DNA from 4 places in the Paenibacillus sp. CCS19 genome. Region 4 is predicted to be linked to each of the others. Evidence: predicted binding sites of a transcription regulator. Region 4 holds the regulator's gene; each other region holds the start of a gene.
What was found. The regulator Rex, encoded in region 4, represses fermentation and respiration genes when NADH is low (regulators of the CRP and FNR family bind a similar motif). The targets are predictions, from matches to a motif close to TTGTGAAATATTTCACAA.
Positions count from the first base shown of each region.

Region 1: the regulator Rex is predicted to act here: its motif matches at 2,655-2,672, upstream of nirB (nitrite reductase large subunit NirB).
Region 2: the regulator Rex is predicted to act here: its motif matches at 1,550-1,567, upstream of SBI19_RS16655 (DUF1641 domain-containing protein).
Region 3: the regulator Rex is predicted to act here: its motif matches at 2,372-2,389, upstream of SBI19_RS24510 (formate/nitrite transporter family protein).

Region 1 covers NZ_BTCK01000005.1:38,461-42,675, reverse strand. Annotated here, with positions in the region: gene nirD (nitrite reductase small subunit NirD) at 1-64, opposite strand, end outside; gene nirB (nitrite reductase large subunit NirB) at 100-2,580, opposite strand; gene SBI19_RS05970 (ANTAR domain-containing response regulator) at 2,997-3,551, shown strand; gene SBI19_RS05965 (nitrate/nitrite transporter) at 3,912-4,215, shown strand, end outside.
Region 2 covers NZ_BTCK01000023.1:64,437-68,651, reverse strand. Annotated here, with positions in the region: gene SBI19_RS16665 (GDYXXLXY domain-containing protein) at 1-505, shown strand, start outside; gene SBI19_RS16660 (glycosyltransferase) at 620-1,312, opposite strand; gene SBI19_RS16655 (DUF1641 domain-containing protein) at 1,653-2,045, shown strand; gene SBI19_RS16650 (NAD(P)/FAD-dependent oxidoreductase) at 2,112-3,293, shown strand; gene SBI19_RS16645 (collagen-like domain-containing protein) at 3,435-4,215, shown strand, end outside.
Region 3 covers NZ_BTCK01000048.1:29,021-33,235, reverse strand. Annotated here, with positions in the region: gene SBI19_RS24525 (flavin monoamine oxidase family protein) at 1-897, opposite strand, end outside; gene SBI19_RS24520 (MerR family transcriptional regulator) at 1,243-1,473, shown strand; gene tatC (twin-arginine translocase subunit TatC) at 1,470-2,222, shown strand; gene SBI19_RS24510 (formate/nitrite transporter family protein) at 2,451-3,242, shown strand; gene SBI19_RS24505 (L-lactate dehydrogenase) at 3,239-4,162, shown strand.
Region 4 covers NZ_BTCK01000064.1:6,855-11,069, reverse strand. Annotated here, with positions in the region: gene SBI19_RS27270 (hypothetical protein) at 1-260, opposite strand, end outside; gene SBI19_RS27265 (cell wall elongation regulator TseB-like domain-containing protein) at 466-999, opposite strand; gene SBI19_RS27260 (amidohydrolase) at 1,003-2,295, opposite strand; gene SBI19_RS27255 (redox-sensing transcriptional repressor Rex) at 2,288-2,935, opposite strand; gene dinG (ATP-dependent DNA helicase DinG) at 2,932-4,215, opposite strand, start outside.

The DNA of each region.
Region 1 (4,215 bases), on a different contig from region 4:
TTCGAAACACCTTACCCCGGCGCTCCGGAAACTCTGTAATATGTCCGATCAAATATTGCTCCATGCCGCTCTCTCCTCTCGAATCGCTCTCTCTCTATACTAAGCCGGGCTATTCCCTAGATCGGCCGCTCCGTTGTTCGTTACCGTTGCTGCAGCTTCTGCATGAACCGGTGCCGTCAATGCATCGAAAGCGCTGCGAAGCTCGTCATTCTCGATGATTTGTTTCCATGGGTCTTGCGTCAGACCGAGCGTATGATCGATCCGCGAGTTCAGCGCATCACGGTCTTCCTTCTTCTCCAGCGCTTTCTTGATCGCATCCAGACCAACGCGCGCCGCCCACTCGCTCGTGCGCTCCAGGTAGGTCGCATCCTCACGGTAGTACTGCAGGTATGCACCCGTCCATTCCAGCACTTCTTCTTCGGTCTTCACTTTGACGAGAAGCTCCGCTGCGCGGACCTTCGTACCGCCGTTGCCGCCGACATAGATCTCCCAGCCGCCGTCGATCGCGATAACGCCAAGGTCCTTGATCGTCGATTCCGCGCAGTTCCGCGGGCAGCCCGACACGGCCAGCTTCACTTTATGCGGCGTATTGAGACGCTCGAATTTCTTCTCCATATCGATGCCCATTTGGATCGAATCCTGCGTGCCGAAGCGGCAGAACGTCTTGCCGACGCACGTCTTAACGGTACGAAGCGTCTTGCCGTAAGCGTAGCCCGACGGCATGTCGAGATCCTTCCACATCTTCGGAAGATCCTCTTTCTTCACGCCGAGCAGGTCGATCCGCTGACCGCCGGTAATCTTCACAAGCGGCACTTCGTATTTCTCCGCTACTTCCGCAATCCGCTTCAGATCCTCCGGCGTCGTAACGCCGCCGTAGATACGAGGCACAACGGAGTATGTGCCGTCCTTCTGAATGTTCGCGTGGTTCCGTTCGTTGACGAAACGCGATTCCAGCTCATCTTCATGCTCCGCCGGCCATACCATGCCGAGGTAGTAGTTGAGCGCTGGACGGCATTTGGAGCAGCCCTCCGGATTTTTCCACTCGAGCACTGCCATTACTTCACGGGAGGTCGTCAAGCGCATCCCTTTGATCGCTTCTACAACTTCATCGCGCGAGTGTGTCGTACAGCTGCAGATGCCTTCCTTCACGGCCGTGACATTATCCGCACCAACCGTCGCCAGCAGGATCGCTTCAACCAGCGGCTTACAGCCGCCGCAGGAGCCAGACGCCTTCGTGCACGCCTTGATCTCGCCGACGCTTACGCAGCCTTTTTCCGTAATGGCTTCAACGATCGTATCCTTCGTTACCCCATTACAGCCGCAGACGATTTCGTCGCCGCTCATCGCTTTCACTTGATCATCGGGACCGCTCGCTTTACCGCCGCCGCCACCCGAGCCGAACAATACTTCCTTCTCGCGGCCCGCGAAGCTCTCGCCTTTGCGTATATAAGAGAACAGCTTGGAGCCTTCCGACGTATCGCCGAACAGTACAGCACCAGAAATCTTGCCGTCCTTGAACACAACCTTCTTATAAATTCCGTCCAGATCGTCTTGCACTCGCAGCGCTCTCGTATCCGGTCCGTCGGAGAAGTCGCCTGCGGAGAATACGTTGACGCCGGAGATCTTCAGCTTCGTCGACAGAACCGAACCCTGATAACCATCCGCTTCAATACCCGCAAGCTTCTTCGCCAATACGGCGCCTTGCTCATAGAGCGGAGCGACGAGTCCGTATACGATACCGCGATGCTCGGCGCATTCGCCGACTGCATACACGTTCGGGATATTCGTCTGCATATAATCATCTACGACGATGCCGCGGTTAACCGTAATGCCCGCGTCCTTCGCAAGTAGCGAGTTCGCCTTAATGCCGACTGCCATGACGATCAGATCCGCCTCGACGGATGTGCCGTCCTTGAAGGTGAGTCCTTCGACGCGGTCGCCGCCGATGATCGTGTCGGAGTTCTTCGCGAGCAGGAACTTCATCCCTTGACGCTCCAGCTCCGCCTGCAGCAACTTCGCCGCCGTCTCATCCAGCTGACGCTCCATGAGGTAGTGGTGAATATGGACAACGTGAACTTCCATGTTCAGATTGACCAAGCCGCGAGCCGCTTCAAGTCCGAGCAGACCGCCGCCGATAACGACTGCCTTCTTATATTGCTGCGATGCGGAGAGCATCGTCTCACAGTCTTTAATGTCGCGGAAGGCGATAACGCCTTCTTTGTCTGCGCCTGGCAGCGGCAGCATGAATGGCAGCGAGCCCGTCGCGAACACCAGCTCGTCATATTCCAATTGAAGTCCGAGATTCGTCGTTACCGTCCGCGCTTCCGTATCCACTGCCGTCACCGTCTGTCCGGCATGCAGCTGAATATTGTTCTCTTTATACCATTCCCAGCTGTTCAATACGATATCTTCCATCGTCGCTTCACCGGCCAGCACTGAGGAAAGCATAATCCGGTTGTAGTTCGGATGAGGTTCCGATCCAATAATCGTAATGTCGTACCGATGAGGGTTCAGCTTAAGCAGCTGCTCTACAAACGATACGCCAGCCATGCCGTTGCCGATCATTACTAGTTTCTTCATCGTCTCTCCTCCTGTCGAAGCCCATTTCTCTTTATATTCGCACGTTACTGGCAGCCGCCGTCTCCTTAGATTGCATGTTCAAAATTTCAGAAGACGACTTTTTGAACTACATCTTAGAGACATAAAAAGCCTATCCCTCCCGCAGACCATGCTTGATTACGCATGCCGTACGAGTGAGATAGGCTCCATTGCCATCGTTTGCGGCACGCCATTGTGCCGACTTCTATTGGACTTAATAGCCTCAGTATACCGAGCTCATGAATTGATGTCAACTAACCTTACACAAAAATATCAATCATCTCTTAAAATTCCCTTTATATAGAGAATCAGTACTTTTAGCCGTCGACAGCTTTCAGGCTCTATGTTATATTTTATAACAATTGATTTGCCAGAAATCGGAGGGATGAGTCATCGATATGAAAACGATTCTGCTCATTGAAGATGACGAGATGAGTGGATTACGAGATCGGCTCCAAGATTGCTGCCGAACGATCCATCGTGCGCGTTCAGAGCAGGAGGCGTGCGGCCTCATTGCAGTCGTCGACGGTGTCGTTATAGCCGTTCCATATGTACGGCTGCATCATTGGCAGGCGGCGCTCACCGCAATGCGGCGCGTCCCGCTGTTATGGCACTGTACGGAACAGAAGCTGCCAGCTCAGATGGACTGGGGTTTCGCATTAGATGGTGTACTGTTTCCTTCCATGACTGCGTCAGAGTTGAAACATGCGGTCATGTGGGGTGCTCGCATCCACCAGCAACGCAGGCGCTGGAGCGAGGAACGCGAGCAGCTGATGCAGCGGATTGAGGAGCGCAAGTGGATCGATCAAGCCAAAGCTGTTCTATGTGAGATTCGTGGCATAAGCGAAAGCGAGGCTTACGATTTTCTACGCAAGCAGGCGATGAATGAACGGAAACGAATGGGCGATGTCGCCGCTTCGATCGTAAAGGTGTATCAGCTTATTCACGGCTGATGCGGGTTTTCATGCAGAAAGACAGCATTTCCATATCGATTTCCAGCATTCAAATTTGTTTGTGTAAGGTATATTGACATGCAAATAACATGTCGCATATAATCCAATTACATTCACAATGCGGTGAATCGATACCGGCCGGTACAATGCTGTACCTGTCGTGGGCAATGGGGCCAAATTGCAAACCTTCCTTATGGGAGGGGAGCGATTTGGCCCCTTTTTGGCATAGACGCCATGAGGAAAGCGTGTTTCAAGGAGTACGGAGAGAACGAACGGTTCAAGAGAGAGAAACACAACAGAGAAAGAACAGAGAAAGAAAAAAGAGAGAAAGCTTGGTCACATGGAGAGGAGAATGGTTCAATGGCAGGAAAAGGTTTCTTGAAAAGCGGTCATACCCCATCGTTGTTTAGCGCTTTCGCTTACTTCGACATTAGCTTCATGGTCTGGAGCATGCTCGGACCGCTCGCAGTTGTCATTATGAACGACTACCCGATGGACGCAGCGCAGAAGGCGAATCTCGTCGCGCTTCCTGTACTCGGCGGCTCCATCCTTCGGCTCGTATTCGGCTTCTTGACCGATTATATCGGACCGAAGCGGACGGGACAGCTCGGCATGTTAATCACGATCGTCCCGCTCGTGCTTGGCTGGCAGTTCGTTGACTCGC
Region 2 (4,215 bases), on a different contig from region 4:
CGATACGACATCCTATTGGGGTACACGATCGCTGCTGCTTATTATCGCAATCGCCCTTCAACTTGGCTTCTTGAGCTATCAAGCCATTTCAAGCGAACATCTGCTGCGTACAGGAACGCCGATCAAGCTGGCGATCGCGCCAATCGACCCTCGTTCGATGCTGCAAGGCGACTATGTCACCGTTTCTTATACGATTTCAACGCCAGCCCAATTCGCTCAGATAGAGCGTCAGGATGGTAATACTCGTAAAGTGAAAGTAGTGCTTAAACCCGATGCTAATGGCGTGTACCAGTTCAACCGCTTGTATAAGAAAGAAGAAGCACTCGGCCCTAATGAAGTAATCATTAACGGCCGTTGGAACGGTTGGGGGACGGTCCATTACGGCATCGAAACGTATTTCGTCCCAGAGGGAACGGGGGCAGAGGTGCAACAAGAAGCGCGCTTCGCCTATGTACGCGTCAGCAGCTCAGGCAATGCAATGTTGGAGCGACTGTCCGATCAATAGCAAACCGGATCATGAACAAACCGAAACTTCACCGACAAGGCAAACAGCCTCCATCCCAAAGGATGCGGGACAGAGGCTGTGTGAGGTGCCTGCGGATTGACCAACTACAGGCGACTATTGAAATTGTTTTGGAAACTGCTTAACAATGCCTTCTGACAGTACATCGGCAAAATGAAGCATATGCGCCTCGTTCTGATCGATTGCATGAATATTCGCCTGCCAGTCTTTCTTCAGACGTGCAGCGACCTGATCCGTGATGAGCTTCAGATGCGTATATAGCATGTCCTGCAGCCACTTGGCATTCAAATTCGGGTTCGCTGCTGCCAGGAACCGTGCAATTTCATCTGCATTCCGATGCCAATCCGCATTATACTTGTTCAGATCTGACGAATTCCCAGCCTTCGCTGCATCAAGTACTTTGCCCGCGAGCATAATATGCTCCTGAAGCAAAGTGGCAAGCTGGTTGCCGGCGGCATCTCCGTAATACGGTTTGATCGCGTTGCCGATATCCTGCTGATTGCGAAGCAATCGAGCGAGCACTTGCTGCTGGTCTTCCAATCCAGCGAGTGCACTAACGATATAAAGCCCTGTCCAGCTGATATGCTCAATCCACAACCTGCGCATCTCTTTGGAGAAGTTAACCGCAGAATTCGTCAGCGTCTGCTGCCGTATGTCGGAGCTTGGCGCGTATTGAACGCTTAACTTCATTCCCTCCGCTCTTGCTGCGGCACCCGCAATCGACGGCGAGATCGAAGCAGCCAATAGCGCTGCCGCCGTAAACATCATCAATGGTTTCATGACGGTCATCTCCCTAATACGTATGTTTGTTGCGCTCGGAATGGCCCGTCATAGTTTGGTCCTAAATGTAACACTTATGCATAATGTTACCGTTTGCATTAAAATTACCTTTCATTTTGAAAAAAACTTTTTAATTTCGAAACAAAAAGGTGTAAACTATATAACATAGGTAAACAAACCGATTAGGTCATCGTCGCTAAAGCATTTTGCCACTCACCGAGAACAACGCCTATGCTGCGATTTCTTTTGTGAAAAATGTTGCAAACTATTCAACAATTATACGCGTTAGTGATTGGCACAATCGAGAAGACTAAACCTAACCTATTTCAACGTAAAGGAGGACGTTCTCATGTCGCAATCTGTTGAATCCAAACCGTTAGACGTGCTTGAACAATTGACGAATCCAGAAATCCAGCAATCCTTGACTGTATTGGTGGACAATCTGCCGAAGCTGGCCGAGATGGTGACGACGCTCACGAAGGCTTATGACTTCGCGTACAACATCGCTACGGATAAGGTGCTCATCAACGACTTCGCGCACGGTATCGGCGAATTCGTAACGCCTGTCACGGAGAAAGCAAAAGGCATCGCTGCAGCAGCTATGGAAGCGAACGAGCGCGCGCAAGCGGATACGACGACAGTCGGTCTGTTCGGTATGCTCAAAATGCTCAAAGATCCAGAAGTTCAAAAGACGCTTCGCTTCGCGCAAGCTTTCTTGAACGTACTGGCTGAACGGAAATAAGCATCGCAGCACGCGATTGAAGATCCACAACCAACGATAGTCGTTGAGTACGAATGGAGGATGGACATGTCGAAACAAATTTTGATTCTGGGCGGCGGTTACGGCGGCGTCCTTGCAGCGCTGTCCGCGCGCAAGGAATTGTCTGCTGCAGAAGCAACCATTACGCTTGTAAACCGTTTCTCTACTCACCAAATTATTACCGAGCTTCACCGTCTGGCTGGCGGCACGATCAAAGAAGGCGCCGTAGCGCTTCCGCTGAATAAACTGCTGGGCAGCAAAGGCATCAACGTTCTCGTTGATTCCGTTAAGAACATTAACCCTAACGAGAACCAAGTCGTTCTCGATGGCGGTTCCACATTGAAGTATGATTACCTCGTTGTTGCACTTGGCAGCGAAACGAACTACTTCGGCATCCCTGGCCTCGAAGAGAACAGCCTCGTGCTGAAATCGGCTGCTGACGCGAACAAAATCCGCGCTCACGTTGAAGCGCGTCTTGACGCTTACAAGAAATCGGGCGACAAGAAAGACGCTACGATCGTTGTCGGCGGCGGCGGCTTGACGGGCGTAGAGCTCGTTGGCGAATTCGCTGATAAACTGCCGGAGATCTGCCGCAGCAAGGGCATCAACTTCAGCGACATCAGCATCTACTGCGTAGAAGCAGGCCCAAGCATTCTCCCGATGCTGCCTAAACCGCTGATCGAGCGTTCGGTTGAGAGCCTGACGAAGCGCGGCATCAAGTTCCTGACGGGCGTCGCGATTACGGAGGCTTCCAAAGATACGGTATCGCTTAAGGACGGAAGCAAAATCGAGTCCAACACGATCATCTGGACGGGCGGCGTTAAAGGCAACCCGATCGTTGGCAGCTGCGGACTTGCAGAAGACCGCGGTCGTTCCACGGTTACGCCTACGCTGCAATCGACTTCGCACGCGAACGTATTCCTCGCAGGCGACTGCGCGGTTGTATTCCCAGAGGGCAGCGAACGTCCTTACCCGCCAACAGCTCAGCTGGCATGGCAAATGGGTGAGCTCGTCGGCTTGAACCTGGCTGCAGCAATCCGCGGCGGCGCTATGGAGAAATTCAATCCTGTATTCTCCGGTACGCTTGCAAGCCTGGGCCGCAAGGACGGCGTCGGCTCCATCGGTGGCAACAACACGCAGCTCAAAGGTCTGCCTGCTTCGCTGATGAAGGAAGCTTCCAACATCCGTTACCTGTCGCACATTAACGGCCTGTTCGCACTCGCACACTAATTATAATTAGGACGCCAGTGAGCATTTTGCTCGCTGGCGTTTTTTATTTCACATGCACCCTGCCTCCATATTGACGATTATTTACCGTTCATTTATGATTCGTTTCGTAACTTATTACTTTGTAGGCGGGTGCCATTGTCCATGTATATTAATCGAAAGCTGTTTATTGCGATTATGGTTATTATGTTCTTATGTATTTCGGGTGTTGGTGTGTACGCAGCAACTACGAAAACGTCCACCACTAAAGAGATGCAAGTGCTGGAGGCATGCGTCAAGCAGGATGGAACGATGCGTCTGCTGCTGCCAAACACGGCTCCGCTAACGAAAGGGAAAAAACCGACCTGCACGAAAGCAGAGACGCTGATTTCGTGGAACGTGATCGGTCCGAAAGGCGACAAGGGAGATAAAGGCGACACCGGTCTGACGGGAAGCACGGGTGCTACAGGAGCGACAGGCGCTCAAGGCACGAAGGGTGACACTGGCGCGACAGGTGCCCAAGGTGCGAAAGGCGACACTGGCGCCCAAGGCCTGCAGGGCGTTCAAGGCGACACAGGACCTGCTGGTCCAGTCGGTGCGACAGGCGCGACAGGTGCCCAAGGTCCAAAAGGCGACACTGGCGCTCAAGGTCCGCAAGGCATTCAAGGCGACAAAGGACCTGCAGGTCCTGCCGGTGCGACAGGTGCCCAAGGTGCGAAAGGCGACACTGGCGCCCAAGGGCTTCAAGGCGTTAAAGGCGACGCAGGACCTGCCGGTCCAGTCGGTGCGACAGGCGCGACGGGTGCCCAAGGTCCAAAAGGTGACACTGGCGCTCAGGGTCTTCAAGGTGAAAAAGGGGATCAGGGCGACATCGGTCCTGCTGGGCCAATTGGTGCTACTGGACCAGTAGGCGCTACTGGCCCGCAAGGTCCTCAAGGGCTACAAG
Region 3 (4,215 bases), on a different contig from region 4:
CTTCTCGAACGCCTTCGGAATCGCGTCCATGCCGCCGACCGGGTGGAACATCATCATTTGCTGATCGTAGCTGTATTCGCTGCTGAAGAAGCTGCCGAAGCCGGAGTTGATGATCGCCTTCATGCTGAACGGATCGCGGATAACGCCGGCGTCAAGGCGTGAGCCGGGTTCGTCCTTGTAACCTCCGCGCGAAGAGCCTTTGTAGAACAGGTCGGCGTCGAGGTTGCCTTCTGAACGAAGGTAAGCGACGACCTTGTCTTTCTCCTCTGGCGTAAGCGGCAAGTCGAGGCCTGGTTGATTGACAGCCTTCGCCAGCAATTCGCTGACATAGCCTCTGTAATCGGCCTTGCCCGCACGTTTGCGGACACGTTGGCCGGACAGCTCGCCAACGCCTTCGTTGTAATAGTAGGCGCTTTCGTTGACGTTGTTGAATGGCTCGAGCTCAATGCCGAACTCTCGACAGTATTCCATCGTGACATGGAATTGCGGGATGCGCATTGGTCCAGCGTTGAGGTAGTGGCCGTCATCGAAGCGGGCGACTTGCTTCTGGCCGCCGACCTCGGTGACGGTCGTGCCTTTGCGCACCGACCAGGCGCGGCCGCCGGAGCGTGCTCTCGCTTCGAGGATCGTGCAGTCATAGCCGGCTTTGCCGAGCTCATAGGCTGCTGTCAGACCAGCGACACCTGCGCCGAGGATGACGATCTTTTTGCCGGAACGGTTCGTGCCTTTCAGATCCCAACTGGATGGAGGTTCGTATTCGGCAGCTTTCATCGTCTCTGGGGTGAATAGCCCCATCGTGCCCATGACGCTGAATACGGCCGCTGCGCCGCCGATCTTGCCGACTGTCGTTAGAAATTGCCTGCGGGATACTTCATTGGGCGTTTCTTTCGTCTCCATGTGCTCAGCTCCTTTGGTAGGTCGTTGTCTGACTCTGCCCACACTGTAGCATGGGGGATGAAAGATTCGCCAACTCTTTGTAAGGAAACCTAACATAAATAAAAGTTATCGATGCGATAATTAAAATGAATCGAAACGTTACAAACGCGATAAAAACGGCTGTTTTAACGTAGTTTATTTTAAAAAGCCTATGAAAATAGTTCTAATAGCCCCGTTGAGTTTTCAGGAGGATGCTGATAATATTTCGTCCAAGGAAGTTCTGTGTAAGGTTATATAACATAAACTTCTGCGGGGCTCTCGAGCCCGAGACCACTAACGAGACGCAGTAGGGGAGGCAGTTGGGCGATGAAGGAGAAGGTAATGAGCATCGGAACTGTGTGCGACTTGACTGGTTTGACGGAAAGACAAATCCGGTATTACGAGGAGAAACAGTTGGTTTTCCCGATCCGGACGAAGGGCGGGGCAAGGAAGTTCTCATTCGAAGATGTGGAGAAGCTGAAGGAAATTAACGAACGGCTGCGGGACGGTTACAATACGTTCGAGCTCCGCAAGCTTGGAAGGGTGAGCAACGAATGAAGATTAGCGATGAAACGACAATGACCGTCATTGCGCATCTGTCGGAGCTGCGCACTAGGCTGTGGCGTATATTAGCCGTTGTTCTTGTCTCTATGGCTGTCGGGTTGTTTCTTGCGCCGAAGGTATTGAACTATCTCAAGAGTGTTCCGCCTGCTTCCAGCATTACATGGAACGTCTTCTCGCCGTGGGATGGCATTCGCTTGTATATGAACATTGCGTTCCTCTTCGCAATTGCCGTATCGCTGCCGTTCATTTTGTTCCAACTATGGGGGTTTGTTAAGCAGGGCCTGCATCCTACGGAAAGGTCGGCAGCGCTGCGTTACGTACCTTACACCACGGCATGCTTCGTCATAGGCATCTCGTTCGGTTATTTCGTCGTCTTCCCAATGAGCTTCCGCTTTACGACTCAGATTGCGCAAAGCATGCAGCTTGTGCAAACGTATGGTGTTTCACAATATTTTGGCTTCATGTTCAGCATCGTTATTCCGCTAGCTATTGCGTTCGAACTGCCGGTCGTGGTCATGTTTCTAACCCGCATCGGTCTGCTGACGCCGACGGTCTTGCGCCGCATGCGACGTTACGCTTATCTGATTCTAGTCGTAGTTGCAACGCTTATATCTCCGCCGGACTTGATCTCGCATTTGATGGTATATGTACCGCTCGTGCTGCTGTACGAGATAAGCGTGGCGCTGTCTCGGATCGTTTATGGCCGCAAGACTGCGATGCCGCTGGCTGAAGCGGCAGGGTAATCGGTTTCCATTAAACATGTTAATCGTTTTAATGATAAGAAGTTGTTCAGTAGGCCAGTGCTTATGGCTTATGGATCAACTTCTTATTTTTGTTAAAATTATACGGATTGGGATTGCTGTTGTTATAAATGGGTGCTTCGCCCGCTCGATTGTGACAAACATCACAGCGGAATGAATGAGCCGGCCCTATAATGAAGGCTATCCTTAAGGCGGCAGGAGGCGGGAAATATGGAGCATATCCCATTGCAGCAAGTCGAACAGCTTGCGTTGAAGAAGCATCATATTTATGAGGTAAGCAAGCTGACATCCTTGCTCCGCGCGATGCTCGCCAGCATGTTCATCGGCTTCGGCGTCATCGTGGCGTTCAAGTCCGGCGGCGCATTCTTCAATGAACACAGTCCGCTTGCGTACCCAATGGCTGCGCTGACGTTCGGCTCGGCGATCATACTTATCTCGTACGGGGGCGGTGATTTATTCACCGGTAACACGTTCTACTTCACGATTGCGGGTTTGCGCCGGAAGCTGGCGTGGCCGACGGTTGCCCGAATGTGGCTGCTCTGCTATATCGGCAACGTGCTGGGGGCGTTCGCATTCGCGCTGCTTATCTGGTCGACCGGCTTGTTCCGAGATGTTTCAGTGAATGGATTTCTTCTAAGCGTAGTCGAGAAGAAGCTGCACGCCTCTACCTTCGAATTGTTCTTCCGGGCGCTGCTCTGTAACTGGCTTGTCTGTCTGGCCTTCTTCATTCCGATGGCGATGAAGGGCGACGGGCCGAAGTTGTTCACGATGATGTTATTCGTCTTCTGCTTCTTCATATCCGGTTACGAGCATAGTGTCGCTAATATGTGCACGTTCGCGATCGGCTTGGTCGTTGGGGAGCCTGGACAGGTTACTTTAAGCGGTATTATTCATAATCTAATTCCCGTGACGCTTGGCAATATGGTCGGCGGCGCGATATTAATGGGCTTCATGTATCACACGGTTAATAAACCATTCGAAGAAGAGGGGAATCAACCATGAAGAAAACAAGAGTTGTTGTAATCGGGGTAGGCGCGGTAGGCTCGACGACTGCTTATACATTGCTGCTGCGGGAACGTGCGGATGAGCTGGTGCTTATAGACGCGAATCAAGCGAAGGCTGTTGGCGATGCGCTGGATATGAATCACGGCATGCCGTTCGTCGGCCAGACGAAGGTGTGGGCGGGCACTTATGAGGACTGCGCAGGCGCAGACATTATTATCATTACGGCAGGCGCAGCCCAGAAGCCGGGCGAAACGCGCGTCGATCTGCTGAAACGAAACATCGCCATCTACGACAGCATTGTGTCGGAGGTGCTGAAATATAACGAAGACGGCATTCTGCTGATCGCGACGAATCCGGTTGATGTAATGAGCTACTTCTGCCTGCGCAAATCGGCATGGCCGACGAACCGGGTCATCGGCTCGGGTACGCTGCTCGACAGCGCTCGATTCCGCTATCTGATCGGCGAAGAGCTGGAGCTCGATCCGCGCAGCGTGCATGCTCACATTATCGGCGAGCACGGCGATTCGGAGCTGCCGGTATGGAGCCTTGCCAACGTAGCGGGCTCGCAGCTGAAGCTGGATGAAGAAGCGAAGACGCGCATCTACACGAATACACGCGATGCGGCGTATCAGATTATTGAAGCAAAAGGCGCGACTTATTATGCGATCGCGCTGGCGCTGGACCGGATCGTAACGGCGATCCTGCACAACGAAGCGGCTGTATTGAACGTATCGACGCTGCTGAACGATTACCATGGCGTATCGGATGTGTACTTGGGCGTACCATGCGTCGTCGACCGCCAAGGCGTTCGCGAGGTGCTCGACATCGTGCTGACAGACGAAGAGAGAACGCTGCTGCACAAGTCGGCGGATAAGCTGAAGTCGCTTATTCAGTCGATTGAGACTGCGGTCGGCTAGAGAGTGTATCGATGAGGCCGGCGCTATTGCGCCGGCTTTTTCGTTGTGCGCGG
Region 4 (4,215 bases):
CGTCCCTTCAATACGGAAGCGCCATCGGTCAGCAATTGATCATATACGGTACGCAAATTCGCGCCTTCATCCAGCGTAAGCGAAACGTTAGCAGCACCGTTATTGAAACTCGATGTCGATTCCACGACATCAGGCAGCTTGCTTATCGCCTTCTCAAGCGGTCCTTTGACCGCGAATTGATCATACGTATACCAGCCACCGAACAACAAGCCGACACCGACTGCAACCGACACGAGTGCAGGAATCAATCGAATTCGCATCGTATGACCTCCTATATAAGTAAATTTATCATCGATCAACTCATCCTAAAGTCTCGCAATCTATATCAATCAATGATTCGTTTGCCTCATTTGCTATACGATGAGTATATCACAACTGATATACGAATGAGCGGTGTAATAAAAGGAAACGCCGCCAGATGAGAACCTGGCGGCGTCATTACCATTCGTATTCGATCGACCGTAACTACTGCGTTAATTGCTTGGCTGGCAGCTTCAATGTCTTGATAAACGTTCCGTTCTCGAAGTTGTAGAAGTCATATTCATACTTCTGCTGTCCGCCTTCGCTGCGGCTGTAGAAAGCTTCCCATACATACTGGCCTTCTACAATGCCCGGCTTAATATGCTTAATGTCAGCGTCCGGCTTGGTCTGCAGCAGCGAATTGCGAATTTGCTGCTTGCTGACGGCATTCGACGCGGGAATCGTCTCGGTTCCGTTGTCGCGAAGCCATACATACAGCTCTTGTCCGTCCGCTGTCTTACCTTCGACGACCCATACCGTCTCATCCCATACGTACTTCTCCGTGCTATCCACTTCGGACAAAGCGGCTGCCTCAATCGCTTGCTGCTTCGCCTGCGCCTCAGCCGACCAAATGCCTTTGAAAATCGTATTGTACCACATGCCTAGCCCTGCAATGACCGCAAGCAGCAGGACGAGCGAAAGCGCCGTCCACCGCTTCGGATTCATGAAAGGAGCACGTTTCTTTCTCGTAGCGCGCATGGATTACAGCAGCCTTTCGAATGCGGCTTGTGCTTCTCGATAGATGCGCTCTTCATCCAGCGTCAAGCATTCGCCCTTGCGGACGGTTTGCTTGCCATCGATCCAGACATGCACAACATCGCTGCCTGAACCGGAATAAACGAGGTGCGAGATAATGTCCGTCAGCGGGAAGAAATGCGGCTTATTCAGATCAAGCGCGATAATGTCCGCTTTCTTGCCCGCTTCCAGGCTGCCGATCGAAGATTCCTGCCAGATTGCGCGTGCGCCATAGATCGTGCCGAGCTTCAGCGCTTCGATTGCTGGTACAGCGGTAGGATCGCCGGAGACGCCTTTATGAATGAGGCCCGCAAGACGAATCTCATCGAACGTGCTCAGGTTATTGTTGCTTGCAGCGCCGTCCGTGCCAAGCGAAACGGTTACGCCTGCGCGCAGAAGATCCGGCACGCGTGCAACACCGCTTGCTAACTTCAAGTTGCTTGCCGCATTATGCGAGATCGCAACGCCGCGTTCTGCCAGCAGCGCGATTTCTTCATCGTTGAGATGCACCGCATGCGCAAGCAGCGTCGGGCGACCGAACACACCAAGCTTATCGAGATGTTCAACGGGTCTAGCGCCATAGTCGCGCACATTCTGTTCCACTTCTGCCGCCGTCTCCGACATATGCGTATGAATCGGAACGTTCAGCTCGTGCGATGCTTGAACGAAGCGCTCGATGAACGCAGGTCCGCATGTATATGGAGCATGAGGCGACAGCATCGTCGCAATTCGGCCGTCGGCCTTGCCGTTCCAATCACGTGCGAAGTTGTAAGCCTCGTTGAATTTCGCGTCAAGCTCTTCAGGCGAACCGAAGCCGATAACGCCGCGTGCGAGAACGCCGCGAAGGCCCGATTGCTCTACAACGCCAGCAATGATGTGCGTACGGTCGTACATATCAACGAAAGCCGTCGTCCCCGTCTTGAGCATCTCCAACTGCGCAAGCGCCGAGCCCCAATGCGCGGAGTTATCGTCAAACTTCGCTTCGAGCGGCCAGATTTTATCCTGCAGCCATGTTTGCAGCACCATATCGTCAGCAAATCCGCGCAGCAGCGTCATCGGCGTGTGGCCGTGCGTATTGATCAAACCGGGCATAAAGACAAGTCCTTCGCCGCCTACAATCTCCGTTCCTTCGGAAACTTGCGGTTCCTGCTCCCCTATGTATGCGATGCGATCATCGATGACATGCAGGAATCCGCGAACTATCGGCTGTGCATCGTTCATTGTGACGAACAAGCCGTTCTTAATCAGCCATTCACTCATCGCGCTCTAACCTCTCTTTTTCAATGTAATAAGCCAAGCTCAACAGCTCCGTCGTAAAATTCGCATGATGAATGCGAACGTCTTCTGGCACTTTCAGAATGGCAGGTGCGAAGTTCAGGATCCCGTCAATGCCGGAGGCAACCAACTCGTTGGCTACATTCTGAGCTTCGCTTGCCGGTACGGTTATGATGCCGATCCGGATATGCTGATCTTGAATCACCTGCCGCAGCGCATCCATGGGCTGGACGGTAAGTCCGTTAATCTTCGTGCCGATCTTGGTGGGGCTCGCATCGAATACAGCCGTAATCTGGACGTTATCCTTCAAGTACGTATTATAATTGCACAGCGCATGTCCAAGATTACCTGCACCGATCAGCGCCGCATAATGCGTTGTATCAAGGTTCAGAATTTGACGGATCTTCTCGATCAAATAATTGACGTCATAGCCGATCCCCTTGCGCCCGAACTCGCCAAAATAAGCAAGATCTTTCCGAATTTGCGCCGGATTTAAATCCAGCTTCTGGCCAAGCTCCTGCGAGGAAACGGTCTGCACCTCGCGGATGCTCAGCTCATTCAGCACCTGCAAATAGATCGGAAGCCGTCTGACGACCGCCTCCGATATTTTCAACTGCTGCTTCATGACTGCACCCCTTCCTGCTCGGTGCCCAGCCACTCGCGCATTCGCGGAACAATCTGCTCCGTGTGCATATGCTCGATTTTTGGTCCGGGTAACGAGTACAGAAAATATTTGCCGTAGTACGTTTCCAATACACGCGTATCATAGATGAGTACAATGCCGCGGTCCTTCGCAGAACGTACGAGTCGTCCGAACCCTTGCTTGAATCGGATGACAGCCTGCGGGATCGACAGCTTCATGAATGGATTCTGCTTCTGTGCCAGCAGCAGCTCCGACTTCGCCTCCACAAGCGGGTGGTTAGGCGGTTGGAACGGAAGCCTCACGATCGCAAGACAGGTCAGTGCATCCCCCGGGATGTCGACGCCTTCCCAGAAGCTGCTCGTACCGAGCAGAACGGAGGCGCTCTGCTGCCGGAATCTGCGTGTCAGCTTGCTTCGGTTGCTGCTGTCGACCCCTTGCCCGAGCACTTGAATCTGATGCTGCTCCAGCGCTTCCTTGAGCGGGTCATACACTTGACGGAGCATTCGGTAGGATGTGAATAACACCAGCATTCTGCCGCCCAATAGAACAGCTGAATCGGTAAGCGACTTCACCAGCAAGCTTACAAAGTTCTGATCACTGCCAGCGCCCTTGAGCTGCGGGAAATTTCGCGGGATGATGACAAGCGCCTGCTCACGGTAATTGAATGGAGACGGCAGTTGAACGGTTGTCAGCTTGCCAGCTTCTTCGAGACCATCTAAGCCCAGCTGCTCGCTTGCATATTGGAACGACTTCTGCACCGACAAAGTCGCTGACGTTAGAATGACGCTTTTCTTCGCTTCGAAGAGATGCGTCCTCAGCTGCTCGCTGACATCAGCGGGCACTGCGTTCAATTGCAGCGATTTGGACTTGAATTGCGCGGTCGCTTCCATCCAGTATACCGTATCTCGCTTATCTGCGCGAACGAACACCCGCATATCGTCACGAATCCGTGCCAAGTCCTTGACCGCGCCGTTCAAGTCGGTAACGAGATTGACAATGGGCGTATCGTCGATTTTGTCCTTAATATCATTGAGCGTTTTCTCGAGCGTACGAACGGCCTTATTCAGGTCTGCGTAAATATTGTTCTCCGTATCCGTAATCGTCGACCATCCCGTAGGATGTTCATTCGGACGAATGCGGAATACCGACTGACCATTTTCGGTCTGCGCTGCGGGCGCTCCGCCGGTCGCCCCCATCAGCGTATACATGTGCTCGAACATTTTGTCCCAATCTTCACGTATGCCGGTGAATGATTTGCTCAG